Regions from separate parts of the Enterobacter sp. PL_is379 genome, predicted to be linked through region 1. Evidence: predicted binding sites of a transcription regulator. Region 1 holds the regulator's gene; each other region holds the start of a gene.

Region 1 (9,790 bases):
ACCCACGGCGTGCCGCGGCGTGAGGTTTTGGCGAACACCTTCGGCGCACTGCCCTGCTCCGCCATGCCGTGCAGCATACGGCCCACGCCAAAGACGTCACTGTTGATCGCGGAGAGCGACGCGGTCAGCACCACAAAGTTCAGAATGCTGGCGGCAAACGCAATCCCCATGTGCTGGAAGGTCAGAACAAACGGGCTACCGTTGGTACCCACCTGATTCCACGGGTAGATGGACATGATCACGAACAGCGTACCCACGTAAAACACCAGAATACGCATCGGCACCGAGTTGATCGCGCGCGGAATGGACTTCTCCGGGTCTTTCGCTTCCCCGGCGGTGATACCGATAATCTCGATACCGCCGTAGGCGAACATGACCATCTGGAGCGACATGACCATGCCGAGCCAGCCGTTGCTGAAGAAGCCGCCGTTGCTCCAGAGGTTATGGATGCCGGTCGGCTGCCCGCCGTTGCCGATTCCCCAGATGATGATGCCAAAACCGGCCACAATCATGATGATGATGGTGGCGACCTTGAAGAAGGAGAACCAGAACTCCAGCTCGCCGAACACCTTCACGCTCATCAGGTTGACGGCGCAAATGATCAGCACCACGCTCAGCACCCATATCCAGTGCGGCACCGCCGGGAACCAGACGCCCATATAGATGCCAAACGCCGTCACGTCGGCAATCGCCACGATCAGGATTTCAAAGCAGTAGGTCCAGCCGGTGATAAACCCGGCCAGCGGGCCGAGGTTTTCCTGAGCGTAGCGGGAGAATGAGCTGGCAGACGGGTTGTGAACCGACATTTCGCCGAGGGCGCGCATGATGATATACGCCGCCACGCCGCCGATGATGTACGCCAGCAGCACGCTGGGACCGGCCATTTTGATGGCATCTGCCGAGCCATAAAAAAGACCGGTGCCGATAGCAGAGCCCAGCGCCATAAAGCGGATGTGGCGCGTGCTCAATCCACGTTTAAGTTTGTTAGTGCTTTCCATTTAAATCTTGCCATTCAACACGAAAAAAACAAAAAACCACGGGGCCTTAAGCCCCGTGGTTAAACAGTTTGTTGCCGTTGATTAATGGGCGTTCGATGCGACCTGACGCCCTGCAGCACGGTCCCAGATAATGGCCAGAACCAGTGCAACAACGGTAGGCATCAGCCAGGCCAGACCCTGCTCGGACAGCGGCAGACGCTGTGTCCACGCCGGCAGTATGTGCGCGAAAGCTGATGCTTTAATCCCGTCAAGGATACCAAAAATCAGGCTGATAAACATGGCTGGCGCAATAATTCGTGAAGAGTTGTTCCACCACGGGCGAGTAAAGCTCAACACCACCAGCACGATGCACGGCGGATAAATCGCCGTCAGCACCGGAATAGAGACCTGAATCAGGTGGCTCAGACCGAGGTTTGACACCGCCATAGAGAAGATGCCGAGGATAAACACCAGGGTGCGGTAAGAGAGCGGCAGATACTGTGCAAAGAACTCTGCGCAGGCGCAGGTCAGGCCAACCGCGGTGACCAGACAGGCCAGGAAGATGAGTGCCGCCAGCAGCATACTGCCCGCACCGCCGAAGGTGTGCTGAACGTAGGCGTGCAGGATAGCCGCACCGTTGGCGTTCTGATCGACCAGCATGGCGCTGTCGGAGCCCAGACGGAACAGCGCCAGATACAGCAGCGTCAGACCCACACCGGCCATCAGGCCAGCCCAGATGGTATAGCGGGTCAGCAGGCGCGCTTCGGTCACACCGCGGGAACGCGCGGCGTTAACGATAACGATACCAAACACCATGGCGCCCAGCGTATCCATCGTCAGGTAGCCGTTCACAAAGCCGTTAGAGAACGCGGCGTTTTTATAGGCGTCCATCGCATCGCTAATCGGGCCCGCTGGCCAGACGATGGCCGCTACCGCCAGAACAATCAGCGCCACAATTTTGAGCGGAGCCAGGAAGTTACCCACGGTATCCAGCAGTTTGCCCGGATAGAGGGAAACCAGAATCACGATCGCGAAGTAGATCAGGCTGTAGATAAACAGCGGCATCGCGCCGTCACCGGTCAGAGGAGCAATACCCACTTCGAAGGACACGGTGGCCGTACGCGGGGTCGCAAACAGCGGGCCAACGGCCAGATAGCAGACGGTTGCCAGCAGAACGCCCGCCACTTTACCAATCGGGGTGCTAAGGCTATCCACACCGCCACCGACTTTCGCCAGCGCGACGACGGTGAGAACCGGCAGACCCACGGCAGTAATCAGGAAACCAAACGCGGCGGTCCAGACGTGTTCACCCGCCTGTAGGCCAACCATTGGAGGGAAAATGATGTTGCCTGCGCCAACGAACAGCGCAAATGTCATAAAGCCCAGCGCGATGATGTCACGCGATTTTAAGTGATGGGTCATAAAACCTTACTGCCTGTGGATGTGGTGTTGAAAACATTGAGATTTTCGATATCCCTGACGGGACGATACAGCCGAAAATTTGCTCAATTTCAGCGGGAAATGCTCCCGTCCTGGCGTGGAGAAGAATAGTTTTTCGATTTACCACGCAAATACAGTCGGTCTGACAGTATCTGGGGCGCAATTTAAACGCTTATAACGTTTAAAGGCAAGGTGGGATCGCAAAACCAGAACAATATGCCAGCATGAAAACACACGTTAGAATAATACGCTGTTTATAAGAAAAACCCATGGCTAATCATGCGAACAAAAAACAGACAGCCGTATAAAATTCATCCGCGTTTCGCTTGACTGCAAAGCAAACGGGCCAGCGATGGCTGACCCGTGGAAAGGTAAAATGACACGCCTGCCGTCAGGCGATCTTTTTGGCAATTAATCGTTCCGGAATAACGAAACTGAAACGGGTTCCTTTACCCAGCGTACTTTGAATATCGAGACGGCTTTCATGGTGATTCACCGCGTGTTTCACAATTGCCAGCCCCAGGCCGCTTCCGCCCGTCTGCCGGGATCGCGCTTTATCCACACGGTAAAAGCGCTCGGTCAGACGCGGAATGTGCTCCGGCGCGATCCCCGGCCCATTGTCTTCCACGCTAAACTCCGCCCCCGTTGGGGCATGGTGCCAGCGCACCACGATATTTGTCCCCTCAGGCGTATGATTCACCGCGTTATACACCAGGTTGGAAATGGCGCTACGCAGTTCATCTTCGCTGCCCAGCACCTTCAGCGTACTGTCGACCTCAAAGGTCAGGTGATGCTTTTTGTGGCTTAACGTCTGCGCTTCACGCTCCACGACCCGCAGCATCATCGGGACATCAATGGTGTCATTTAGCGCCAGCGTTGGCGCCGCTTCAATCTTCGAGAGCGTCAGCAGCTGCTTCACCAGCCCTTCCATCCGGTGCGTTTGCTCGCGCATGGTGTGCAGCGCTTTTTCACGCGGCGCGCCTTCCAGCGTTTGCTCCTGCATCATCTCCAGGTAGCCCTGCAGCACGGTCAACGGGGTTCGCAGTTCGTGACTGACGTTGGCGAAGAAGTTGCGCCGCGCCCCTTCCAGCTGGTGCATCTGGGTGACATCGCGCGCCACCATCAGCCACTGCTTATCGCTGTAGGGCATCACGCGGATCTCCAGATGGCGACCATTATTGAGCTTCAGATTGTGCGGACGGGTAAAATCACGCTTTTTCAGGTACAGCGTAAACTCGGGATAGCGCAGAAGGTTGAGGATATTTTGACCGTTGTCATCCGGCCAGCGCAGGCCCAGCAGCTGTTGAGCCAGGCCGTTACACCAGAAGATCGTCCCTTCTTCGGTCGTCAGAATCACGGCATCCGGCAGCGACTCTGCACCGCTGCGGAAACGCTTAATCAGGCTTCCCAGCTCGCGGCGACGCTTTTTATTACGCATCTGCATCTGATGCAGACCGTACAGCAGCGGCTCCCAGCTGCCGCTTCCCGGCGGCGGCGTCATACTTCGGTCAACCCACAGCCACCAGGAGAGGCGCAGCAGGTTCCAGAAATGCCAGATCAGCAGCCCGGTGACCGACGCCAGCAGAAACCACGGCAGGTGTCCAAGAAAGGCCCCAAGAAGGAAGGCCGGAATACAGCATAAGATCAGTTCAAAGACGAGCCTTTTCCATGACAGACGTTCCAGCACGCGTCACACTCCTGTCATTGTTCAGAAACGGGTAGAAAAACGATAACCCGTGCCGCGGACCGTCTGCACCATGCGATCGTGGCCGCTCAGTTCCAGTGCTTTTCGCAGGCGGCGAATATGTACGTCAACCGTCCGGTCTTCGACATACACGTTAGTTCCCCAGACGTTATTCAGCAACTGCTCGCGGCTGTACACGCGTTCCGGGTGGGTCATAAAGAAGTGCAGGAGTTTAAATTCGGTAGGCCCCATGTCGAGGGGATTTTCACCAGTCATCACGCGGTGTGAGGTGGGATCAAGGCTCAGCCCCTGCATCTCAATCACCTCTTCCACCGCCATTGGCGAAATACGGCGCATCACGGCTTTAATGCGGGCGACCAGCTCTTTTGGGGAGAACGGTTTGGTAATGTAATCGTCCGCACCGGTCTCAAGACCGCGCACGCGATCCTCTTCTTCTCCGCGCGCCGTAAGCATCACAACCGGGATGTCGCGGGTCAGCGCCTCACGCTTCAGGTGTTTGATAAACTGCAGTCCGGAGCCGCCAGGCAACATCCAGTCCAGCAGAATCAGATCGGGCCAGGGTTCATTCAGCTGGTTCACTGCGCTGTCATAATCTTCCGCTTCAACCGGCTGGAAACCGTTTTGCTCGAGCACGAAGCACACCATTTCACGAATTGGAGCTTCATCTTCTACGACCAGAATACGTCTCGCCATACTTTGCCCTGTCTTATCTTATTTAAGTTACAAGTTTGTAATTCGGCGCCATTATGCGTCAGATTTATGACAGATTTATGAAAAACAGTACCACGATAACGGGCAAACCGTTGTTTTATTACAGCGGTTATTTTCCCTTCTCTGAACGTTTATAATCCTGCTTTCTCTTTTTTGCCACGGATCAGCTATGCGCATACTTCACACCTCGGACTGGCATCTGGGTCAAAATTTTTACAGTAAAAGCCGTGCGGCTGAACATGAAGCGTTCCTGAACTGGCTGCTGGAAACGGCCCGGACGCACGAGGTGGACGCGATTATTGTGGCGGGTGACATCTTTGATACCGGCTCGCCCCCCAGCTATGCGCGTGAGCTGTATAACCGCTTCGTGGTGAATCTGCAGCAAACCGGCTGTCACCTGGTGATTGTCGCCGGCAACCATGATTCCGTCGCCACGCTCAATGAATCCCGCGATATCCTGGCATTTCTCAATACCACCGTGGTCGCCAGCGCCGGGCACGCCCCACAGATCCTGAAAAAACGCGACGGGTCGCCGGGCGCTGTGCTGTGTCCGATACCGTTTTTACGTCCGCGGGACATCGTGCAAAGCCAGGCAGGGCTGTCGGGTGCAGAAAAGCAGCAACATCTGTTACAGGCCATCACAGACTATTACCACCAGCAGCACGCCGAAGCCTGTGCCCTGCGGGGTGAACAGCCTATTCCGGTGATTGCGACCGGGCATCTCACCACCGTCGGGGCCAGTAAAAGTGACGCCGTGCGTGACATCTATATCGGCACGCTGGATGCCTTTCCGGCGCAGAACTTCCCGCCAGCCGACTACATTGCGCTCGGGCATATCCACCGCGCGCAGGTTATTGGCGGCAGCGAGCACATCCGCTACTGCGGCTCCCCTATTTCGCTCAGCTTTGACGAAACGGGCAAAGCCAAATCGGTGCATCTGGTGAGCTTTAGCGAGGGAAAACTCCGCGCCGTCGAGACGCTGGAAGTACCGGTCACCCAGCCGCTGGCGGTGCTGAAAGGCGATCTCGATGCCATCACCGCCCAGCTGGAACAGTGGCGCGGTGCTGAACAAGATCCCCCCGTCTGGCTGGATATCGAAATCACCACCGATGACTACCTGCACGATATGCAGCGCAAAATCCAGGCGCTGACGGAGGATTTGCCCGTCGAAGTCTTACTGGTCCGCCGCAGCCGCGAGCAGCGCGAGAAAATTCTGTTAAGCGCTCAACGTGAAACGCTCAGTGAACTGCGGGTTGAAGAGGTGTTTGAACGCAGGCTCTCGCAGGAAGAGATTGACGACGCGAAGCGCGCAAGACTCAGCGAACTCTTCAGCCATACCCTGCATGCGCTCAATGATGAGGAAGAAAACGCATGAAAATTTTGAGCCTGCGCCTGAAAAATCTCAACTCCCTCAAGGGCGAGTGGAAAATTGACTTTACCGCGGAGCCGTTTGCCAGCAACGGGCTGTTTGCCATCACCGGCGCGACCGGGGCAGGAAAAACTACCCTGCTCGACGCCATCTGTCTGGCGCTTTATCACGAAACGCCGCGACTGCAGAAGGTCTCTCAGGCGCAAAACGATCTGATGACGCGCGACACCGCCGAATGCCTGGCAGAAGTGGAGTTCGAGGTAAAAGGCACCGCCTATCGCGCCTTCTGGAGCCAGAACCGGGCCCGCAACCAGCCGGACGGGAACCTGCAGGCACCGCGCGTGGAGCTGGCGCGCTGTGAAGATGGCAAAATCCTGGCCGACAAAGTGTCGGATAAGCTGGAGCAAACCGCCGCGCTTACCGGGCTGGACTACGGGCGCTTTACCCGCTCGATGCTGCTGTCACAGGGGCAGTTTGCCGCCTTCCTTAATGCCAAACCGAGCGATCGTGCCGAGCTGCTGGAAGAGCTGACCGGCACCGAGATCTACGGCCAGATTTCCGCCATGGTGTTTGAAAAACATAAAGCCGCCCGCAGCGTGCTTGAAAAGTGCGAGGCGCAGGCGGCGGGCGTCGTTCTGTTGAGCGAAGAACAGCAGCAGCAGTTACAGCAAAGTTTGCAGGCACTTACTGACGAAGAGAAAACCCTGCTGGTTCAGCAGCAAAGCCAGCAGAAAGATTTTCAGTGGCTTACGCGTCATGATGAGCTCGTGCGCGAGCAACAGCGCGTCACCGCGACGCAGCTGCAGGCGCAACAGGCGCTGACGAACGCTGCGCCAGAGCTGGCAAAGCTCCAGCTTGCTCTGCCCGCCGCCCAGCTTCGACCGCTCTGGGAACATCAGCAGGAGCAAACCGCGCGTCTGGCACAGACTCAGCAGCGAATTATCGAAGTAAATACTCGCTTACAAGCCAGAACCGCGCTGCGCTCACGTATCCGCAATACCGCCCTGCGTAACCACGAGCAGCTTCAGACCGAACTGACGGCGCTGGCGCAGTGGCTGGCGGAGCACGAGCGCTATCGGCTGCTGGGCCAGGAGATTGCCGGCTGGCGCGCCCAGTTCTCGCAGCTTAACCGCGATAAAACGCAGTTAGCCTCGCTTGCTGCGCGGATGAGTGAATTACGCAACAGGCTGGCTGAGATGCCGGAAAATGCGCTGACCCTGACGGCGGATGAGGTTAGCGCGGCCATGGAGCAGCAGTCCCGGTCACGCACGCTGCGCCAGCGGCTAACGTCGCTGCATGCCCGCTATCAGCCGCTGCAAAAGCGCCTGCGCCAGAGCGGTGAAAGCGTGCAGAAGGCCCAGGCCGAACAAAATAAACTCAATGAAACGCTGATGCTGCGCCGCCAGCAGTACAAAGAGAAACACCAGCACTATCTGGACCTGAAGGCCCTGTGCGAACGCGAAGCGACGATTAAAGACCTGGAAAGCTATCGTGCCCAGCTTGAGGCGGGTAAACCCTGTCCGCTGTGCGGTTCCAGCGAGCACCCCGCCGTTGAGCAATACCAGTCTCTTGAGCTGACGGATAACCAGCGCCGCCGTGATGCCCTGGAAAAAGAGGTCGCCGCCCTTAAAGAGGAAGGCCTGCTGGTGCTGGGACAGATTAATGCCCTGGCTCAGCAGATCCAGCGCGAGACAGACGAAGTTCAGACGCTCTCTCAGGAAGAGCAAGCACTCACTAAAGAGTGGATAGAGGCCTGTGCTTCCCTGAATATAGCGTTGAATATTCAGGACGATATCGCGCCATGGCTGAACGAACAGGAACAGTACGAGCGCCAGCTTTATCTGCTCAGCCAGCGTCTGACCCTGCAAAACCAGTTGAACGAGCAGGAAGCGCAGGAGCGACAGTATCAGCAGCAGCTGACGGCCGCGCGCCAGGCGCTGGAACACACCCTGCTCTCGCTATCACTCAACGTACCTGAAGACGGTAATGAAGCCGCCTGGCTGCACGCCCGCGAAGCGGAATTCTCGCAGTGGCAGGAGAAGCAAACGCAGCACGGCGTGCTTCAGGAACGCATAAACGCCCTGAAGCCGCTGCTCGACGCGCTTCCGGCAACGAAAAGCGCAGACGCCGAACCGGTTATTCCTGATAACTGGCGCGACATCCACGACGAGTGCGTGTCGCTACAGAGCCAGCTGACCGCGCAACAGCAGCAGGAGACGCTGGAGCAAGAGCGTCTGCAGCAGTCGCAGACGCAGTTCACCGCGGCGCTCTCGGCAAGCTGCTTTGCCGATCGGGACGCGTTCCTTGCCGCGCTGTTGGATGACGACGCTATTCGCCACCTCGAACAGCTGAAACAGTCGCTGGAAAGCCAGATACAGCAGGCCGCGGCCCTTTCCGGCCAGGCTAACCAGCAGCTGCAGGCTCATCTGGCGCTGCGGCCGGAAGGGCTCGACGCCGATGCACCTGCGCTGCAAAGCCAGCTGCAGCAGCTGGCGCAGCGGCTGCGCGAGAACACCACGCATCAGGGCGAGATCCGCCAGCAGCTTAAGCAGGACAGCGATAACCGTCAGCACCAGCTGGCGTTGATGCAGCAAATTGAAGAGGCCGCGCGCCAGGCGGACGACTGGGGGTACCTGAACGCGCTGATCGGCTCCAGCACCGGCGACAAGTTCCGTAAGTTCGCCCAGGGGCTGACGCTGGACAATCTTGTCTGGCTCGCAAACCAGCAGCTTAACCGTCTGCACGGGCGTTATCTGCTGCAGCGTAAGGCCAGCGACGCGCTGGAGCTGGAAGTGGTCGATACCTGGCAGGCGGATGCGGTTCGCGATACCCGTACGCTCTCGGGCGGCGAAAGCTTCCTGGTCAGCCTGGCGCTGGCGCTGGCCCTTTCCGATCTGGTGAGTCATAAGACGCGGATCGATTCCCTGTTCCTGGATGAAGGGTTCGGCACGCTCGACAGTGAAACGCTGGATACCGCGCTGGATGCGCTCGACGCGCTGAACGCCACCGGGAAAACCATCGGCGTGATCAGCCACGTTGAGGCGATGAAAGAGCGCATTCCGGTGCAGATTAAGGTGAAGAAGATCAACGGCCTGGGGTATAGCAGGCTGGATAAGGTGTTTGCGGTGGAATGAATGGGGTGATCGTGCGGTCTGATGCCCTCACCCTAACCCTCTCCCACAGGGAGAGGGAATAAACGTTTATTCTGGCCATAACCACGCCGCGCCGCGCACGCCGCTGGAGTCCCCGTGCAGCGCTTTGCGGATCGGGGTTTCGCATTCACCGCCGAAGACCCACTGTTTCACCAGGTTCGGCACCGTGGCGTACAGCCGATCGACGTTGCTCATGCCGCCACCCAGCACTATCACGTCAGGATCGAGAATATTCACCACGTGAGCCAGCGATTTCGCCAGCCGCATTTCGTAGCGGCTAAGCGCCAGTTCGGCGACAGGATCCTGTTCTTCGACCAGACGCATGATTTCGTTGCCCTTGAGCGGCTGGCCGCTCAGACGGTGGTAGTCGGTCGCAAACCCGGTGCCGGAGATAAACGTCTCGATACAGCCCTGTTTTCCGCAGTAGCATGGGACT
Region 2 (9,790 bases), on a different contig from region 1:
CGCATCATTCAGCGCATACCTAAATATACAGGATGACCTTATGGCTAAAACGACGCGGAGCCGCTCGGCTGAACGTCTGGTCGATATTCTGGTTGAGCTACATTTAAACGGTGTGGTAAACCGCAGTGCGCTAATGGAGAAATTCAAAATTACCGAGCGCACCGTCTACCGGGATTTAAATGCCCTCTCTCCCATTGTTGAACATACCGGTAACGGGCTATATCGACTGATCCATTCGGCACAATCGCCCGGTGGACAAGGCTTACATCACACTCTTGCTAACTTCCTGAATGCTGACAGCTTTTTCCCTGAAAGAAATACGGAATTCTGGCAGAATCTTGAAACGCGCGTTGACGAAAACCATATTCTTATTCTTGCGAATGAAGCCGAACACACGGTACAACGTGATATTCGCCGTCATTTAACGAAAATCGAGAGATCGATTAAAAACCATAATGTTTGTCAGATTGTTTATAAGGGGAAAACCCGTCTGATTAATCCCTATAAACTCATTAACAAAAAAAATATATGGTATTTACAAGCCACCGAAAATAGCCGCCTGAAATCCTTCTCATTGAGTCAGATTAGCTGGTTTGATATTCAGAAAACGACCTTCACCCCGGAAGAAAATGTCCTTGCGCTGCTGGAAAAAAGCCTCGACCCCTGGGTCTCTGAAAATACTTTCGCGGTGAAAATATTCATCAAAGATAATATTTCACATTACTTCCTGCGTCGCGATCTTCTGCCAGAACAAGAGCTGCTGGCGGAGCAACAGGGCGGCGTCACGCTGCGCTGCCAGGCGGCCCACGAGAACCAGATCCTGCCGCTGCTGTTCTACTGGCTGCCTCATATTCAGATTCTGGAGCCGAACTGGCTGAAGGAAAAACTGCTCGGAACGCTGGAGCACTATCTGGCGGTGGAGCGCAACCCGAATAATCAAGTGATCTCAATCACATAATTTCGCCCCCTGGCGGCGAGCCGGAACCGCTCGTCGCCGCCTTTGACCGCTCACCTGTCACTTTCAACCACTCATTCATTTACCGTCCTTTACACGCGCGAGGATCTGGCACGATCGCTCCAGCATTAATCAATACCTCCTCACAACGAACCCTGACCCTTTTTTCTTTACATAAAAAACCAGGTCTTACTATGGATACTAAAAAACTACTGAAGCACGTGCCCTGGGCCTTACTCGGGATCCTCGGCGCTTTTTGTCTGGCGGTTGTCGCATTACGCCGGGGCGAACACGTAAGCGCCCTGTGGATCGTGGTCGCGTCCGTTTCCGTCTATCTTGTTGCTTATCGCTACTACAGCTTGTACATCGCGCAGAAGGTCATGAAGCTCGACCCGACGCGCGCCACCCCGGCGGTCATTAACAATGACGGCCTGAACTACGTGCCAACCAACCGCTACGTGCTGTTTGGTCACCACTTTGCCGCTATCGCCGGTGCAGGCCCGCTGGTGGGCCCGGTGCTGGCCGCGCAGATGGGCTACCTGCCGGGTACCCTGTGGCTGCTCGCTGGCGTAGTGCTGGCGGGTGCGGTGCAGGACTTTATGGTGCTGTTTATCTCTTCTCGCCGTAACGGCGCCTCTCTGGGTGAGATGGTCAAAGAAGAGATGGGCCGCGTGCCGGGGACTATCGCCCTGTTCGGCTGCTTCCTGATTATGATCATCATCCTCGCGGTGCTGGCCCTGATCGTGGTGAAAGCGCTGGCCGAAAGCCCGTGGGGTGTCTTCACCGTCTGCTCAACCGTGCCGATTGCGCTGTTCATGGGTATCTACATGCGCTTCCTGAGACCGGGACGCGTGGGTGAGGTGTCGGTGATCGGTATCGTGCTGCTGGTGGCCTCCATCTACTTCGGCGGCGTGATTGCGCACGACCCGTACTGGGGCCCGGCGCTGACCTTCAAGGACACCACCATTACCTTCGCGCTGATTGGCTATGCGTTTATCTCCGCGCTGCTGCCGGTCTGGCTGATTCTGGCCCCGCGCGACTACCTGGCGACCTTCCTGAAAATCGGCGTTATCGTCGGTCTGGCGATCGGCATTCTGGTGATTAACCCGGATCTGAAAATGCCGGCGGTAACGCAGTACATCGACGGTACCGGCCCGCTGTGGAAAGGCGCCCTGTTCCCGTTCCTGTTCATCACCATTGCCTGCGGTGCGGTCTCCGGCTTCCACGCCCTGATCTCCTCCGGTACCACGCCTAAGCTGCTGGCGAACGAGAAAGACGCACGTTTGATCGGCTACGGCGCGATGCTGATGGAGTCCTTCGTGGCGATCATGGCGCTGGTTGCCGCGTCCATCATAGAACCGGGTCTGTACTTCGCGATGAACACCCCGCCGGCGGGTCTCGGCATTACTATGCCTAACCTGCACGAGATGGGCGGCGACAACGCGGCGCTGATTATGGCGCAGCTGAAAGACGCCAGCGCACACGCGGCGGCGACCGTCAGCTCCTGGGGCTTCGTGATTTCGCCTGAGCAGATCATGCAGACCGCGAAGGACATCGGCGAACCGTCCGTGCTGAACCGCGCAGGTGGCGCTCCTACACTGGCTGTCGGTATCGCACACGTGTTCCACAAAGTGCTGCCGTGGGCGGACATGGGCTTCTGGTACCACTTCGGTATTCTGTTCGAAGCGCTGTTCATCCTGACCGCGCTGGACGCCGGTACCCGTGCAGGCCGCTTCATGCTGCAGGATTTGCTCGGTAACTTCGTGCCGTTCCTGAAGAAAACCGACTCTCTGGTAGCGGGCATCCTGGGTACGGCGGGCTGCGTCGGCCTGTGGGGCTACCTGCTGTATCAGGGCGTTGTCGACCCACTGGGCGGCGTGAAGAGCCTGTGGCCGCTGTTCGGTATCTCTAACCAGATGCTGGCTGCCGTGGCGCTGGTGCTCGGCACCGTGGTCCTCGTGAAGATGAAACGCACCAAATACATCTGGGTAACGGTTGTTCCTGCGCTGTGGCTGCTGCTCTGCACCACCTGGGCGCTTGGCCTGAAGCTGTTCAGCGCCAACCCGCAGCTGGAAGGCTTCTTCTTCATGGCTAACCAGTACAAAGAGAAGATTGCCGCAGGCGGCGCAGACCTGACTGCCCAGCAGATTGCCAACATGAACCATATCGTGGTGAACAACTACACCAACGCGGGTCTGAGCATTCTGTTCCTGGTGGTGGTGTACAGCATTATCTTCTACGGCATCAAAACCTGGTTGAAAGTGCGTAACGCTGAAGGCCGTACGGACAAAGAAACCCCGTACGTGCCGGTGCCGGAAGGCGGCGTGAAGACCTCTTCACACCATTAATCCAGCATGTAACTGTAGGCCCGGATCGCTGCGCGCCACCGGGCTTTTTCTTATCAGGACCCGTTATGTTTGGTAACTTAGGCGAAGCAAAAAAATACCTCGGTCAGGCGGCGAAAATGCTGATTGGCATTCCGGACTATGACAACTACGTTGAGCATATGAAGACCAACCATCCGGATAAGCCGTACATGACCTACACCGAATTCTTCCGCGAGCGTCAGGAAGCGCGCTACGGCGGAAGTGGAGAAGGCGGCGTCCGCTGCTGCTAAAGGAGAGACCATGACCCCGATTGCCGTTACCCTGCTGACCGGTTTCCTCGGCGCCGGTAAAACCACCCTGCTGCGCCACATCCTGAATGAACAGCACGGCTTTAAAATCGCCGTCATCGAAAACGAATTTGGCGAAGCCTCCGTAGACGACCAGCTGATTGGCGATCGCGCCACGCAGATCAAAACCCTGACCAACGGCTGTATCTGCTGCACCCGCTCTAACGAGCTGGAAGACGCCCTGCTGGACCTGCTCGACAGCCGCGATCGCGGTGAAATCGACTTTGACCGCCTGGTGATCGAGTGCACCGGCATGGCCGACCCCGGCCCGATTATTCAGACCTTTTTCTCTCATGAGATCCTTTGCCAGCGCTATCTGCTGGACGGCGTCATTGCCCTGGTCGATGCGGTCCACGCCGATGAGCAGATGAATCAGTTCACCATCGCCCAGTCTCAGGTGGGCTACGCCGACCGCATCCTGCTGACCAAAACCGACGTGACGGGCGAAAGCGTTAAGCTTCGCGAGCGCCTGACGCGCATCAACTCCCGCGCGCCAATTTACACGGTGACGCACGGTGATATCGACCTGTCTCAGCTGTTCAACACCAACGGCTTTATGCTGGAAGAGAACGTCACCGCGAAACCGCGCTTCCACTTTATGGGAGACAAGCAAAACGACGTGGCGTCGATTGTGGTGGAACTGGACTACCCGGTGGACATCAGCGAGGTTTCGCGCGTGATGGAGAACCTGCTGCTGTCGTTTGCCGACAAGCTGCTGCGCTACAAAGGGATGCTGTGGATTGACGGCGAACCCAACCGCCTGCTGTTCCAGGGCGTTCAGCGCCTGTACAGCGCCGACTGGGACAGACCGTGGGGCGATGAAGTACCGCGCAGCGTGATGGTGTTTATTGGTATACAGCTGCCGGAAGAGGAGATTCGGGCGGCGTTTGCGGGTCTGAAGAAATAGCCGCCATGCATCCCCTCTCCTCTGTGGGGCTGAGGGATCCCCACAAAATATTGCCTGCACAGACGGCCCCCTCTCCCTTGAGGGAGAGGGCGGAGGTAACATCCCTGTAAAGCCCGCCTTCTCGGCGCATCCCTGCGCCTCGCCCCGGCCTGCAGGAAACGCCTCAGCGATTTACAGCCGGACCAGGTCGTCGCTATAAGCCCGTCATTTTTGTAACTACTCTCGTCGCTTTCAGTAAAAAAAATTACTGGAGATTCCTCAGTCTGTGGGGAGAGGGTAAGTAGAAAACTTATTTCACCGCCTCCGGCAGCGTCACAATCCACAGCTCGCTGTCGGACTCCGGCTTCTTCAGCGGCTTCACGCTGAGCGTGGTTTCCACCGGCTTATCATCCAGCGTCAGCTTGCCTTCCGCGTTCACCCGATAATCCTTGAGCTTTTTGCCCTCGACCGGGTTTTGCATCGCCACCTTCACGCCAAAGTCGTTATCGTTCGCCACCGCAAGCGTTTTGCTGTCGATAAGCGCCAGCCCTTCGGCCTTCTCCTGCTGCCAGCCCAGCGCGCGGAGATCGACGACCTGCGTTTTTGCTGCAAGGGTAATCCCGCGCTGCGCCAGGGTTTTCTCATCATCAAACTCCGGGTACTCGCCCGGCTTGTCAAAGGCGGAAAGATCGCTCGCCTTGCTGAGATCCACCTTGTAAATCAGGTTACGCATCCCGTCGTTTTTATCGCTTCCCTGCTCAATCAGCAGGATGTGCTGATTATCGAGCGCCACGATGTCGCCGATTTTGGCGTCGCTGTTTTTATCGTAGGCCGCGCTGTCGATGGGGTAACCGTACATCGCGGTTTTGCCGGTCGCCGGATCGAAGCTCACCAGACGCGTAAACAGCGCCTGTTTTTTGCTCTTCCCGTCGATATCCAGCGTGCTTTGCACGGCGGCGATAATGCGTCCGTCCGGCATGCGGGTCAGCCCTTCAAAGCCCCGGTTTGCCTGACGCCATTTAATAACGTTTGGCAGACCGCCCGCGATGGATTTTTCCCCTTCCGCGGCCTGCGGCCCGTGGATCGCGAGGATCTTGCCTTTGCTGTCGACGTTAATCAGGAACGGGCCGTACTCGTCGCACAGCCAGTAGCCGCCTTTGCCGTCCGGCGTGATGCCTTCCGTATCCAGTCCGCGGTTGTCACCCTTGAGCGTCTTTAAGGTATCGCTGAACGCCACTTCATTGGTGGAACCAATCACGCCGCTTTGCAGCGGCAGACCGTTAATCTCGCCTTTATCGTCATGCAGCGGACGGGCATCCGTTGCCTCTGCTTTGCCGTTCTGGACGCGGATGGTCATCAGCAGCGGCGCGAAATCTGGCGTGACAAATATTTTGGCTTCGTTTTTACCCATTTTTGGCGCATCGGCGTTGGGACCGCGATCGGTCACGGTCGCAAACGTCAGGGCATCGTCCTGCTTGCCCGTAAACAGCAGGCCAGAGCCAATCCCCACCGGGAGACCGTTCGGGAACGCATCGGCAAACGCGCCGCTGTATTTCACATGGGAGCCGTCAGGGAAGCTGACGACATAGCGCTCAGCGGTAGGCTGTGCCGCCAGGCCAGAGAAAGAGAGCGCACAACCGATAAACACAGGAATAATTTTTCTTTTCATATTGTTAGCATCCAGTTAGTGAAGCCAACAACGTAAAGAATAAACGTGTCAGAAAAATGACATGGAAAGGCAACCGGCATGGGCGAGTGAACGTATATTCAATGCCCGGAAATGTAAGGTTGTGTTGTATTGTGTGACAACTGAAATACTTTTGGAAATTATTAGAAACTCAATTAATTCACCTCTAATCACTATCCCTTCTTCGTTCAGTTTATGTTTAGTCAAAAAATTAAACGGTTCCTAAACACCAAAACATCACCCGTTGACACCCCGGCAATCAAACAGCATTGCAACAACTTCTATAAAAAACTTAACAATATCAGCATAAAACAGCGACTTTCATCACATTTGCAGTCATAAAAATCGCTTGTTAAGGTGCCCCCAGATGAATTTAATGACGAGGCATAAAACATGAAAAAACTGAATATCCTTCTTCTTTCTGCTCTGACCGCCCTCTCGGGTTCCGCTCTGGCAATGGGTGGCAGCATTGAGCAGGGTAAAAACTTTACCAACCTCAACCTGGAAATGGGGAAATCCTCATCCGGCCTGTATGCCGAAAGCAACTGGCTTAAAAACACCGATGACGGTACCCAGACCGGCGGCGTGGGCGCAGGCTACAACCTGGAAGTAGGCCCGGTAATGCTGAATGCGGGTGCCAAAGCCATCTACATCGGCCCGAAAAAAGGCGATAACGGCGTGGCGTTCCCGATCGGCGGCGGCGTAAACGTTGCCCTGACCGACAGCATCCACGTGTACGGTGAAGGCTACGTGGCGCCAGAAGGGCTGAACAACAGCGTGAAAAACTACGTGGAAGCCAACGGCGGCGTAAGCTGGACGCCGATCGCGCCGGTGACCCTGAAAGTGGGCTACCGCCACGTGAGCGTTGATGGCAAAGACGGTCGTCCGAACCATACGCTTATTGACGGCGCATATGTTGGCGGTGGAGTCACCTTCTGATGAAACACCGCATGACCGCGCTTTGCGTTCTGAGCCTCACGCTGATGCTCACCGGCTGCGTCCAGTACAAATGGGTGAAACCGGGCGTCAGCGACGTGGAAATGAATAAAAAGCTCACGGAATGCGAAGCGCAGGCACTGATCGACCTTCCCCCGGATAACGTGGTGACCGGTTCGAGCTCGGAAAAAACGGACAAATCGAAAAAGAAAAAGGATATTTCCACGAGCTACACGGTTGAAGACGCGAATGAATATCGCCGGGATACGCTGGTTGACAGCTGCATGTTTAAAAGCGGCTGGGACAAGATCGAAGTGCAATAATCCCCTTAAAAAAACCTGCCGGCTGGCAGGTTTTTTTATGGCCTCTTACTTACGCACCACCACCAGCTTCTGGTTCACAAACTCTTTGATCCCCAGATCCGACAGCTCGCGTCCGTAACCGGAGCGCTTCACGCCGCCGAACGGCAGCTCTGGCGCGGTATCGGTAAGCCAGTTGATGTACACCATCCCGGTCTCGATCCGGGACGCCATTTTCTTCGCGCGCTCGATATCCTGGCTGAATACCGCCCCGCCCAGGCCGTAGTGGGAGTCGTTCGCCAGCGCGACCGCCTCGTCGTCGTTTTTCACCACGTATATCTGCGCCACCGGGCCGAAGAACTCTTCGAAGTACGCCGGGTTGTCGCGCGAGATGTTCGTCAGGATCGTCGGCTCGAAGAAACTCCCGTCGCGCTGCACCGGCTTGCCGCCATAGTGCAGCGTGGCGCCGCTTTTCACCGCCTCGTTAACCTGTTTGGTCAGTGTTTCAAGCGCATCTTTCGACGACAGCGGCCCCAGCGTGGTGCTTTCGTCCAGCGGATCGCCAATCTTCACCTGCTTAAACGCTTCGGTGAATTTGCTCAGGAAAGCATCCGCAATCTTTTCATGCAGGATAAAGCGCTTCGCCGCGGTGCAGACCTGCCCGGCGTTGTTGAGGCGCGCATTCACACCAGTCTTCACGGCTTTGTCCAGATCCGCGTCATCCAGCACCACGAAGACGTCGTTACCGCCCAGCTCCAGCGTGGATTTCTTAATGTGCTTCGCCGCTTGTGCGGCCACCACGCTGCCGGCTTTTTCGGAGCCGGTTAATGCGGCGCCCTGCACGCGATCGTCGGCAATGATGTTCGCCACCTGCTCGGACGAAATAAACAGGTTGGTCCACGCCCCTTCTGGTGCGCCCGCCTCGCGCACCAGATGGGCAAAGGTCTCAGCGCAGTGCGGCACAATGCTGGCATGCTTGGCGATCACCGGGTTGCCCGCCGCCAGGTTCGGCGCCAGGACGCGCATCAGCTGATAATACGGGAAGTTCCACGGCTCAACGGCCATCAGCACGCCGATGGGGTGATGCTCCACCCACGCTTCCCCAAGCTCAGAGTCGTACTTCACCGGGGCCAGGAACTGCTTCGCATTGTCGGCGTAATAGCGGGCGATCTGCGCGCACAGCTTCACCTCGCCGCGGCTCTGTTCGATGAGCTTACCCATCTCCTGGCTGGCGATTTTCGCCAGATCCTCGGTGCGCTCGTCGATCAGGTCGGCAAGCTTATGCAGCACCGGCAGGCGCTGGCTGATGTCGCCTTTCGCCCAGTCCGAATGGTAAAGCGCATCGGCCGCCTTCAGGGCCGCTTCAATATCCGCGTCGGTATGTGAGGGGTATTCTTTGATGAGCTGGTTAGTGGCAGGATTTACTGTCTGATAAGCCATGTCGAATCTCCTTGTTTTACCGCTTAGGGTATTAAGGGTAGTCAACATGACTGGCTGTGGACGTAAAGTTGGGTATATCCGGAAGGTTCTTAATGAAGCGCTGCCAGACGGTTCGCTGACGTGGTATAAAAACGTCCTGAAGGAGTTCATATGACCGATACCCGACACATCCGGCAGACTTTTCACCGCGCCTCAGGCCTTGAGCTGCGCAGCACGTGGCAGAGCACGCAGGCGTATAAACGTCATTGTCACCCGCAGCTCTCCATCGGCGCGATTGTGGAAGGCCAGACCTGCTGCGTGTGTCATGACAGAGAATACATCCTTAACCCCGGGGACCTCATTGTGATCCCGGCCTATGCGCCGCACAGCTGCAACCCCGTCGCCGGGCAACCGCGCAGCTACCATATGCTCTATATCGACACCGATCTTCCTCTGGCGCTCCAGGTGATTCGCGACCGTACGCTCTTTAAGCGCTACCTTGAGATTGTTGAGACGATGTCGCCTGCCTCCGTGGACACGCTGCTTTCAGCCCTGCCCCGCCGCCTGGAAAACGCAGATGCGCTTCGCTCAACCAGTCAGCACGTGCGGCAGGCGTTTCTTGCCGACCTGGCCGCACCGCCTTCGCTTGACGAACTTGCCCAACGATTCTCGCTGCGCAAAGAGACGCTGATCCGCACCTTCCGGCAGGATACCGGCCTGACGCCGGGCAGCTTCCTCAACATCTCCCGCGTGGAGTTCGCCAAAGCGCGGCTACGTGCCGGGGACGACATCGCCGACGTCGGCTACCAGAGCGGCTTTGCCGACCAGAGCCATTTTCATAAGACCTTCGTCAGCTATACCGCCGCCACGCCGCGCCAGTACGCGACGGGCCGATCAATATCAGACAATAAATAACGTTGGCATCACCGTAGCC
Region 3 (9,790 bases), on a different contig from region 1:
CGTTCTGTCGCCGTGGCGGTAAATAGCGGACCCGCGCAGCGGCGCAGGCAGGGAGATAATTTTTTGCAGCGTCTTCTCGGTGGACTGACGCGAGCCGGGCAGGGCTTGTTCTGCCGTCACGCACCGTTCGGTATTGCCCAGCTTGCGGCAGACGGCATCGGTCGCCCACTCGGCCATCAGGCGGTAGGTCATCAGCTTGCCGCCGGTGATGGTGATAAACCCGTCCATGCCGTCGCGTTCGGCGTGATCGAGCAGCACGATGCCCCGGCTGACGTTACGTCCGCTCGGGTCGTTGTCGCTGGCGACCAGCGGACGCACGCCCGCGTAGGCGCGCAGAATACGCGTCTGGGCCATCACCGGCGCCAGTTTTTCCCCTTCGCGCAGCAGGATGTCCACCTCTTCAGCGGTGACGCGGTTGTAGTCAATCTCGCTGTAGTCCACGTGGGTTGAAGTCGTCCCGATTAACGAAATGGTATCTCCCGGCACGAGGATATCGGCGTCAGACGGTTTGCGGCAGCGGTTGATCACGTGGTTATTGATGCGGTGGTCGAGGATCAGCAGCGAGCCTTTCGCCGGGAACATGCGCACCGAAAGGTCCGCGTATTCCGCAATCCGCTGCCCCCAGATCCCCGCCGCGTTGACCACAACGGCGGCATACAGCTCGCTGTGTTCGTTATATTGCGTATCAAGGATCCGCACGCCGCAGATACGATGGCCTTCGCGGATAAGCCCGGTCACTTCATGCCCGGTCAGGATATGCGCGCCATGCTCCCGGGCGTCCAGCATATTGGCGGCGGTCAGGCGGAACGGATCGACGGTGCCGTCAGGGACCTTCACCGCGCCGATAAGCGCCGGGTTAACCGACGGTTCCAGCCGCCGCGCCAGCGCCGGATCCAGGGCCTCAGCCTGAATGCCCGCGGCGCTGCAGGCGGTAATAAAGGTGTCCTGAAAGGCGAGATCATCTTCGGGAAGGGTAATAAAGAGGCCGTCGGTCGGCTCAATGCAGTGGCGGGCGATACGCTTGAGGATCTGGTTTTCAGCAATACATTCGCGCGCGGATTCAGCGTCGGTGACCGCATACCGCGCGCCGCTGTGCAGCAGGCCGTGGTTACGCCCGGTTGCGCCCGTAGCGATATCATGGCGTTCCAGAAGCGTGACGCTCAGGCCGCGAAGGGCGCAATCGCGTGCGATCCCGGCGCCGGTTGCGCCACCGCCAATGATTATCACATCGCTGTAGCGAGGATCGTGAATGGTCATTGTTTACCCTCTATGTTCGTTTTTTATCATTTAGCCATATTAATTTTGTGGTTTGTTTGATTTCGAACATAAACGCGCGGAATTCGAAAGTGAAACGTGATTTCATGCGCTTTTTTGCGCATTCTGTCATATTTCTGTAACAATCTGTGCGTTGATTCACAGTAACAATCACCGTGATTTCTTAACATCCCCGCCTCTGGAATTCAGGTGCGAGCCACCTGCTCATTCATTTCAAGGCCACGGAGGCTGTTATGCTCAGTATCTTCAAACCTGCGCCCCACAGGGCGCGTCTGCCAGAGGCAGAAATAGATCCGCTCTATCGCCGTCTGCGTTGGCAAATCTTCCTGGGGATCTTCTTCGGGTACGCGGCGTACTACCTTGTACGTAAAAACTTCGCGCTCGCCATGCCGTATCTGGTGGAGCAGGGCTTTTCCCGCGGCGATCTGGGGTTCGCGCTGTCGGGGATCTCCATCGCCTACGGTTTTTCCAAATTCATCATGGGCTCCGTGTCGGATCGCTCGAATCCGCGCGTGTTCCTGCCCGCCGGTCTGATCCTGGCGGCCGCGGTGATGCTGTTCATGGGCTTTGTGCCGTGGGCAACCTCCAGCATTGCCATCATGTTCGTGCTGCTGTTCCTCTGCGGCTGGTTCCAGGGGATGGGGTGGCCGCCGTGCGGACGCACCATGGTGCACTGGTGGTCGCAGAAGGAGCGCGGCGGCATCGTGTCGGTGTGGAACTGTGCCCATAACGTGGGTGGCGGTATTCCGCCGCTGCTGTTCCTGCTGGGGATGGCCTGGTTCAACGACTGGCACGCTGCGCTGTATATGCCTGCCTTTGGCGCCATCGTGGTGGCGATTTTCGCTTTCGCGCTGATGCGTGATACGCCGCAGTCCTGCGGCCTGCCGCCGATTGAAGAGTACAAAAACGACTATCCGGATGATTACAGCAAGGAGCACGAAGAGGAGCTGACCGCAAAACAGATCTTCATGAAGTACGTCCTGCCGAACAAGCTGCTGTGGTACATCGCGGTGGCGAACGTGTTCGTTTACCTGCTGCGCTACGGCATCCTCGACTGGTCGCCAACCTACCTGAAAGAGGTAAAGCACTTTGCGCTGGATAAATCGTCCTGGGCCTATTTCCTGTATGAATATGCCGGGATCCCGGGCACGCTGCTTTGTGGCTGGATGTCGGACAAGGTGTTTAAGGGTAACCGCGGTGCGACGGGCGTCTTCTTTATGACCCTGGTGACCATCGCGACCGTTGTTTACTGGCTCAACCCGCCGGGCAACCCATCAGTAGACATGGCCTGCATGATCGTCATCGGCTTCCTGATTTATGGTCCGGTAATGCTGATCGGTCTGCATGCGCTGGAGCTGGCACCGAAAAAAGCGGCAGGCACGGCGGCAGGCTTTACCGGCCTGTTCGGTTACCTCGGCGGTTCGGTCGCGGCGAGCGCCATTGTGGGCTACACCGTTGACTTCTTCGGCTGGGACGGCGGCTTTATGGTGATGATCGGCGGTAGCGTGCTGGCGGTACTGCTGCTGATTGTTGTGATGATCGGTGAGAAACGTCACCACGCGGAAGTGCTGGCACGTCGTCAATAAGGAGCTTTACGATGAAATTAACTCAGTTAGCGACAGGCCTGCTGCTGGCGGGCCTGATGACAGGCTCCGCGCTGGCGGCGGATAAAATCGTTATTGCCCACCGTGGCGCGAGTGGCTATCTGCCGGAGCATACGCTGCCGGCGAAAGCGATGGCCTATGCGCAGGGCGCGGATTACCTCGAGCAGGATCTGGTGATGACGAAGGACGACCAGCTGGTTGTCCTGCATGACCACTATCTGGACCGCGTGACGGACGTGGCGGAGCGTTTCCCGGACCGCGCGCGAAAAGATGGCCGCTACTACGCCATTGATTTCACCCTGGCGGAGATCCGTTCCCTGAAGTTTACCGAAGGCTTCGAGATTGAAAACGGCAAGAAAGTGCAGGTCTATCCGGGACGTTTCCCGATGGGCAAATCTGACTTCCGCATTCATACCTTCCAGGAAGAGATTGAGTTTGTTCAGGGGCTGAACCACTCAACCGGTAAAAATATCGGTATCTACCCGGAGATCAAAGCGCCGTGGTTCCACCATCAGGAAGGAAAAGACATTGCCGCAAAGACGCTGGAGGTGCTGAAGCAGTACGGCTACACCAGCAAGAAGGACAAAGTCTACCTGCAGTGTTTTGATGCCGCCGAGCTGAAGCGCATCAAAACCGAGCTGGAGCCGAAGATGGGCATGAACCTCAACCTGGTGCAGCTGATTGCCTACACTGACTGGAATGAAACCCAGGAGAAACAGCCGGACGGGAAGTGGGTTAACTACAACTACGACTGGATGTTTAAGCCGGGCGCGATGAAGCAGATTGCGCAGTACGCCGACGGCATCGGGCCGGATTATCACATGCTGGTGGCGGAAGGCTCCACGCCGGGCCACGTGAAGCTGACGGCGATGGTGAAAGAAGCACATGCCAGCAAGATGCAGGTGCATCCGTACACGGTGCGTGCAGACCAGTTGCCGGAGTATGCCACGGACGTGAATCAGCTTTATGAGATGTTGTATAATCAGGCGGGCGTGGACGGACTGTTTACGGATTTCCCTGATAAAGCGGTGACGTTCTTAAAATAGAAAAAGGGCCGTAAGGCCCTTTTTTACATCTCGATCTCAATATCGCCTTTTGCCCGGCAGCAGCAGGGCAAAATTTCCCCTTCGTTGATAAAGGCCAGCGGCTCGGTCAGCCAGTCCACCTGGCCGGCGACCAGACGGCAGCGGCAGGAGCCGCAGTAGCCGGAACGACACTGGTACTCTACTTCTACCTGATGCGCCTCAAGCGCCACCAGCAGAGAAGGGTGCTCCTCCCGACACAGTACCTCAGTGCCGGAAAGACTTAACGTGACGCGTGACATCAGAGCTGGAAATTGCTCAGGTCGTCGGTGTTGACTTCAGAATCAATCTGACCGACCAGATAAGAGCTGACTTCCACTTCCTGCGGCGCAACCTGCACGTTATCGGACACCAGCCAGGTGTTGATCCACGGGATTGGGTTAGAGCGCGTCTGGAACGGCAGGTCGAGACCGACGGCCTGCATGCGGATGTTGGTGATGTACTCAACGTACTGGCACAGGATGTCTTTGTTCAGACCAATCATGGAGCCGTCGCGGAACAGGTAATCTGCCCACTCTTTCTCCTGCTGAGCCGCCAGTACGAACAGGTCGTAGCACTCCTGCTTGCACTCTTCGGCGATTTCCGCCATCTCCGGATCGTCCGTACCGCTGCGCAGCAGGTTCAGCATGTGCTGGGTACCTGTCAGGTGCAGGGCTTCATCGCGGGCAATCAGACGGATGATTTTGGCGTTGCCTTCCATCAGCTTGCGCTCGGCAAAGGCGAAGGAGCAGGCGAAGCTGACGTAGAAGCGGATCGCTTCCAGCGCGTTAACGCTCATCAGGCACAGATACAGCTGCTTTTTCAGCGCGCGCAGGTTCACGGTAATGGTTTTACCGTTCACGTTGTGGGTGCCTTCGCCCAGCAGATGCCAGTAGCTGGTCATCTCGATCAGTTCGTCGTAGTAATGGGCAATGCCTTCCGCGCGCTTCTGGATCTGCTCGTTGGTGACGATATCGTCAAACACCACCGCCGGATCGTTCACGATGTTGCGGATGATGTGGGTGTAAGAGCGGGAGTGGATCGTCTCGGAGAACGCCCAGGTTTCCACCCAGGTTTCCAGCTCTGGAATGGAGATCAGCGGCAGCAGCGCCACGTTCGGGCTACGGCCCTGAATAGAGTCCAGCAGCGTCTGGTACTTCAGGTTGCTGATGAAGATATGCTTTTCGTGATCCGGCAGCGACTGGTAGTCAATACGGTCGCGGGAGACATCCACTTCTTCCGGGCGCCAGAAGAAGGAGAGTTGCTTTTCAATCAGCTTTTCGAAGATGTCATATTTTTGCTGATCGTAGCGTGCCACGTTGACCGGCTGGCCGAAGAACATCGGCTCTTTGAGCTGGTCGTTTTTCGTCTGTGAAAAGGTGGTATATGCCATGAGTGTGTCCTAAAAACGTAGGCCGGGTAAGCGTAGCGCCACCCGGCATTTACATTAGATCTTACATGCGCCGCTTTCGCAGCCATCGTCCTGAATTGACGGAACCAGGTCGTCCTGCGCGTCTTCCGCACCGTCACGGGTGTTGTGATAGTACAGCGTTTTCACGCCAAACTTGTAGGCGGTGAGCAGGTCTTTCAGCAATTGCTGCATCGGAACCTTGCCTGACGGGAAGCGCGTCGGGTCATAGTTGGTATTGGCAGAGATCGACTGGTCGATAAACTTCTGCATGATACCCACCAGCTGCAGGTAGCCGTCGTTGTTTGGCATTTCCCACAGCAGCTCGTAGTTGTTGCCCAGCGTTTCGTAGTCCGGTACGACCTGACGCAGCACGCCGTCTTTCGACGCTTTGATGCTGACGTGGCCGCGCGGCGGTTCGATACCGTTGGTGGCGTTAGAGATCTGCGAAGAGGTCTCGGACGGCATCAGAGCTGAGAGCGTGGAGTTACGCAGGCCGTGCGTTTTAATGGACTCGCGCAGGCCTTCCCAGTCGAGATGCAGCGGCTCGCTGACGATCGCATCCAGGTCTTTTTTGTAGGTGTCGATCGGCAGAATGCCTTTCGCATAGGTGGTTTCGTTGAACCACGGGCACGCGCCTTGCTCTTTCGCCAGCTCGTTAGAGGCTTTCATCAGGTAGTACTGAATGGCTTCAAACGTCTGGTGCGTCAGGTTGTTAGCGCTGCCGTCGGAGTAACGCTTGCCGTTTTTCGCCAGCCAGTAGGCGAAGTTGATCACGCCGATACCCAGGGTACGGCGGCCCATCGCACCGCGTTTCGCTGCCGGGATTGGGTAATCCTGGTAGTCCAGCAGGGCGTCGAGGGCACGAACCGCCAGCACGGCCAGCTCTTCCAGCTCGTCCAGGCTTTTAATCGCGCCCAGGTTGAACGCGGACAGCGTACACAGCGCGATTTCGCCGTTTTCGTCGTTCACGTCTTCCAGCGGTTTGGTCGGCAGAGCGATCTCCAGGCACAGGTTAGACTGGCGCACTGGTGCAACAACCGGGTCAAACGGGCTGTGGGTGTTGCAGTGGTCAACGTTCTGGATGTAGATACGGCCGGTAGAGGCACGTTCCTGCATCATCAGGGAGAACAGGTCTACCGCCTTCACGCGCTGCTTGCGGATGCTGTCGTCTTTTTCATATTTGGTGTACAGACGCTCGAACTCGTCCTGATCGGCGAAGAACGCGTCATACAGGCCTGGAACGTCGGACGGGCTGAACAGGGTGATGTCTTCACCTTTCAGCAGACGGGTGTACATCAGCTTGTTGATCTGCACGCCGTAGTCCATGTGACGCACGCGGTTGCCTTCGACACCACGGTTGTTTTTCAGAACCAGCAGGCTCTCCACTTCCAGGTGCCACATCGGGTAGAACAGGGTCGCAGCACCGCCGCGCACGCCGCCCTGAGAGCAGGATTTTACTGCCGTCTGGAAGTGCTTATAGAACGGGATACAGCCGGTGTGGAACGCTTCACCGCCGCGAATCGGGCTGCCCAGCGCACGGATGCGGCCGGCGTTGATGCCGATACCTGCACGCTGGGAAACGTATTTCACAATGGCGCTGGAGGTGGCGTTGATGGAATCCAGGCTGTCACCACACTCGATCAGGACGCAGGAGCTGAACTGACGGGTAGGGGTGCGCACGCCAGACATGATTGGCGTCGGCAGAGAAATTTTGAACGTTGATACCGCATCGTAGAAACGCTTCACGTAATCCAGACGGGTATCACGCGGGTAGTTAGAGAACAGGCAGGCGGCCACCAGAATGTAGAGGAACTGGGCGCTTTCGTAGATCTCACCGGTTACGCGGTTCTGAACCAGGTATTTGCCTTCGAGCTGCTTCACCGCCGCGTAGGAGAAGTTCATGTCGCGCCAGTGATCGATAAACCCGTTCATCTGCTCGAACTCTTCTTCCGTATAGTCTTCCAGCAGATGCGTGTCGTATTTGCCCAGCTCAACCATTTTCACCACGTGATCGTAAAGCTTCGGCGGCTCAAACTGGCCGTAGGCTTTTTTACGCAGGTGGAAAATCGCCAGACGTGCAGCGAGGTACTGATAATCCGGTGCTTCGCGGGAGATGAGGTCTGCCGCCGCTTTGATGATGGTTTCGTGGATATCAGACGTTTTGATGCCGTCGTAGAACTGAATATGAGAACGCAGTTCAACCTGGGAGATAGATACGTTGTTCAGTCCTTCTGCTGCCCAGTCGAGAACTCGATGGATTTTGTCCAGATTGATACGCTCGGTAGTACCGTCGCGCTTTGTCACCAGCAGACTCTGATTCATGTGGGTTTTACCTGTCCGTGAAATAAAAAATATCCCCCGCTTATCCACAGATCCGTCTTGTGACTAACTCTGTGGATAAATACTACATATAGGGGGTTTGCGATAAGAAAAACGCTATATGGTGAGTATTCTAGTATCGAATCTTTTCAGCACAAGGGTTGATTTTGACGTTAAATTGAGGTTGTGAAAGGGTAAAAAAGGCTAAGTCCTCGTACCGTAAGGCCTGGAAGACATGTCAATAATTAAGAAAAAAAATTCAAAATTTGATCGAGTGCTGATTTCTTCAACGAGAGGTCAGAATTGCGCAACATGATGTCGCGCAATCTTTATAAGAATAACGAATGACGTTAGTCGTTTTTGGCGGTTGTGTGCAACATATAGTTAACATCAACGCCCGGTGCGAGTTTGAATTTATTGGTCAGCGGATTGTAGTGCAGGCCGATGATGTGCTGCTCTTTGAGCCACGTCTGATCAACCCAGCTTAACAGCTCTGCAGGCTTTATGAATTTCTTCACGTCGTGGGTCCCTTTCGGCACCATGCGCAGCACATACTCCGCGCCGACAACGGCCATCAGCCAGGCTTTAGCATTGCGGTTGAGGGTTGAGAAGAAGACCTGGCCGCCCGGTTTTACCAGTTTTGCACAGGCGTGCACCACCGACTGCGGATCGGGAACGTGCTCCAGCATCTCCATGCAGGTCACCACATCGTACTGATGGGCGTGTTTTGCCGCGTGCTCTTCTACGGTTTCCTGCACGTATTCCACCTGTATACCGGACTCCAGCGCATGAAGACGGGCCACCTGCAGCGGTTCAAAGCCCATATCCAGGCCCGTAACATTCGCCCCTTCGCGCGCCATGCTCTCAGCCAGGATGCCGCCGCCGCAGCCGACGTCGAGCACTTTCTTACCGAACAGACCGCCGGAACGCTCCGCGATATAGCCCAGACGCAGCGGGTTAATACGGTGCAGCGGTTTGAACTCACCTTCGAGATCCCACCAGCGGGACGCCACCGCTTCAAATTTGGCAATCTCTTCGTGGTCAACGTTGTGAACCACCGGGGATTTTTCGGCATTCATGGGCGCTTTTACTCCTTATTTAGCAAGACGAATGAGTATATCAGGCAATCCCCGTGAATAAAGCGTATAGGTTTACCTCAATCACCTCGGCTGTGTTATAATTTGCGACCTTTGAATCCGGGATACAGTAGAGGGATAGCGGTTAGATGAGCGACCTTGCGAGAGAAATTACACCGGTTAACATCGAGGAAGAGCTGAAGAGCTCCTATCTGGACTATGCGATGTCGGTCATTGTTGGCCGTGCGCTGCCGGACGTCCGCGATGGCCTTAAGCCGGTACACCGTCGCGTACTATACGCCATGAACGTATTGGGCAATGACTGGAATAAAGCCTATAAAAAATCTGCCCGCGTCGTCGGTGACGTCATCGGTAAATATCATCCGCATGGTGATACTGCCGTTTATGACACCATCGTTCGTATGGCGCAGCCATTCTCCTTGCGCTACATGCTGGTAGATGGCCAGGGTAACTTTGGTTCAGTCGACGGCGACTCCGCTGCGGCGATGCGTTATACGGAAATCCGTATGTCGAAAATCGCTCATGAGCTGATGGCCGACCTGGAAAAAGAGACCGTTGATTTCGTCGATAACTACGACGGCACCGAGCGCATCCCAGATGTGATGCCCACCAAGATCCCGAACCTGTTGGTTAACGGTTCGTCCGGTATCGCGGTCGGTATGGCAACCAACATTCCGCCGCACAATATCACCGAGGTGATCAACGGCTGCCTGGCCTATATCGACGATGAAGACATCAGCATTGAAGGGCTGATGGAACACATCCCGGGCCCGGACTTCCCGACGGCGGCGATCATCAACGGTCGTCGCGGTATTGAAGAAGCGTACCGCACCGGTCGCGGCAAGATTTACATCCGTGCCCGCGCCGAAGTGGAAGCGGACGCTAAAACCGGCCGTGAAACCATCATTGTTCACGAGATCCCGTATCAGGTGAACAAAGCGCGTCTGATTGAAAAAATCGCCGAGCTGGTAAAAGAAAAACGCGTTGAAGGCATCAGCGCGCTGCGTGACGAGTCTGACAAAG

The links. The regulator PhoB, encoded in region 1, activates phosphate uptake and scavenging genes when phosphate is short. The targets are predictions, from matches to a motif close to CTGTCATAAAACTGNCNNAT.
Region 2: the regulator PhoB is predicted to act here: its motif matches at 6,230-6,249, upstream of AC0TOY_RS20020 (esterase-like activity of phytase family protein).
Region 3: the regulator PhoB is predicted to act here: its motif matches at 1,381-1,400, upstream of glpT (glycerol-3-phosphate transporter).

What each region holds. Positions count from the first base shown of each region.
Region 1 is NZ_JBVPGT010000026.1:125,120-134,909, reverse strand. Features, by position in the region: gene proY (proline-specific permease ProY) at 1-998, opposite strand, end outside; gene brnQ (branched-chain amino acid transporter carrier protein BrnQ) at 1,080-2,399, opposite strand; gene phoR (phosphate regulon sensor histidine kinase PhoR) at 2,809-4,104, opposite strand; gene phoB (phosphate response regulator transcription factor PhoB) at 4,126-4,815, opposite strand; gene sbcD (exonuclease subunit SbcD) at 5,003-6,208, shown strand; gene sbcC (exonuclease subunit SbcC) at 6,205-9,336, shown strand; gene mak (fructokinase) at 9,403-9,790, opposite strand, start outside.
Region 2 is NZ_JBVPGT010000032.1:242,068-251,857, reverse strand. Features, by position in the region: gene AC0TOY_RS20040 (helix-turn-helix transcriptional regulator) at 41-958, shown strand; gene AC0TOY_RS20035 (carbon starvation CstA family protein) at 1,150-3,303, shown strand; gene AC0TOY_RS20030 (YbdD/YjiX family protein) at 3,369-3,572, shown strand; gene yjiA (GTPase) at 3,583-4,536, shown strand; gene AC0TOY_RS20020 (esterase-like activity of phytase family protein) at 4,826-6,184, opposite strand; gene AC0TOY_RS20015 (YfaZ family outer membrane protein) at 6,596-7,141, shown strand; gene AC0TOY_RS20010 (hypothetical protein) at 7,141-7,461, shown strand; gene AC0TOY_RS20005 (NAD-dependent succinate-semialdehyde dehydrogenase) at 7,507-8,877, opposite strand; gene AC0TOY_RS20000 (helix-turn-helix domain-containing protein) at 9,028-9,771, shown strand.
Region 3 is NZ_JBVPGT010000029.1:9,364-19,153, reverse strand. Features, by position in the region: gene glpA (anaerobic glycerol-3-phosphate dehydrogenase subunit A) at 1-1,257, opposite strand, end outside; gene glpT (glycerol-3-phosphate transporter) at 1,509-2,861, shown strand; gene glpQ (glycerophosphodiester phosphodiesterase) at 2,873-3,925, shown strand; gene yfaE (class I ribonucleotide reductase maintenance protein YfaE) at 3,949-4,203, opposite strand; gene nrdB (class Ia ribonucleoside-diphosphate reductase subunit beta) at 4,203-5,333, opposite strand; gene nrdA (class 1a ribonucleoside-diphosphate reductase subunit alpha) at 5,388-7,673, opposite strand; gene ubiG (bifunctional 2-polyprenyl-6-hydroxyphenol methylase/3-demethylubiquinol 3-O-methyltransferase UbiG) at 8,021-8,749, opposite strand; gene gyrA (DNA topoisomerase (ATP-hydrolyzing) subunit A) at 8,896-9,790, shown strand, end outside.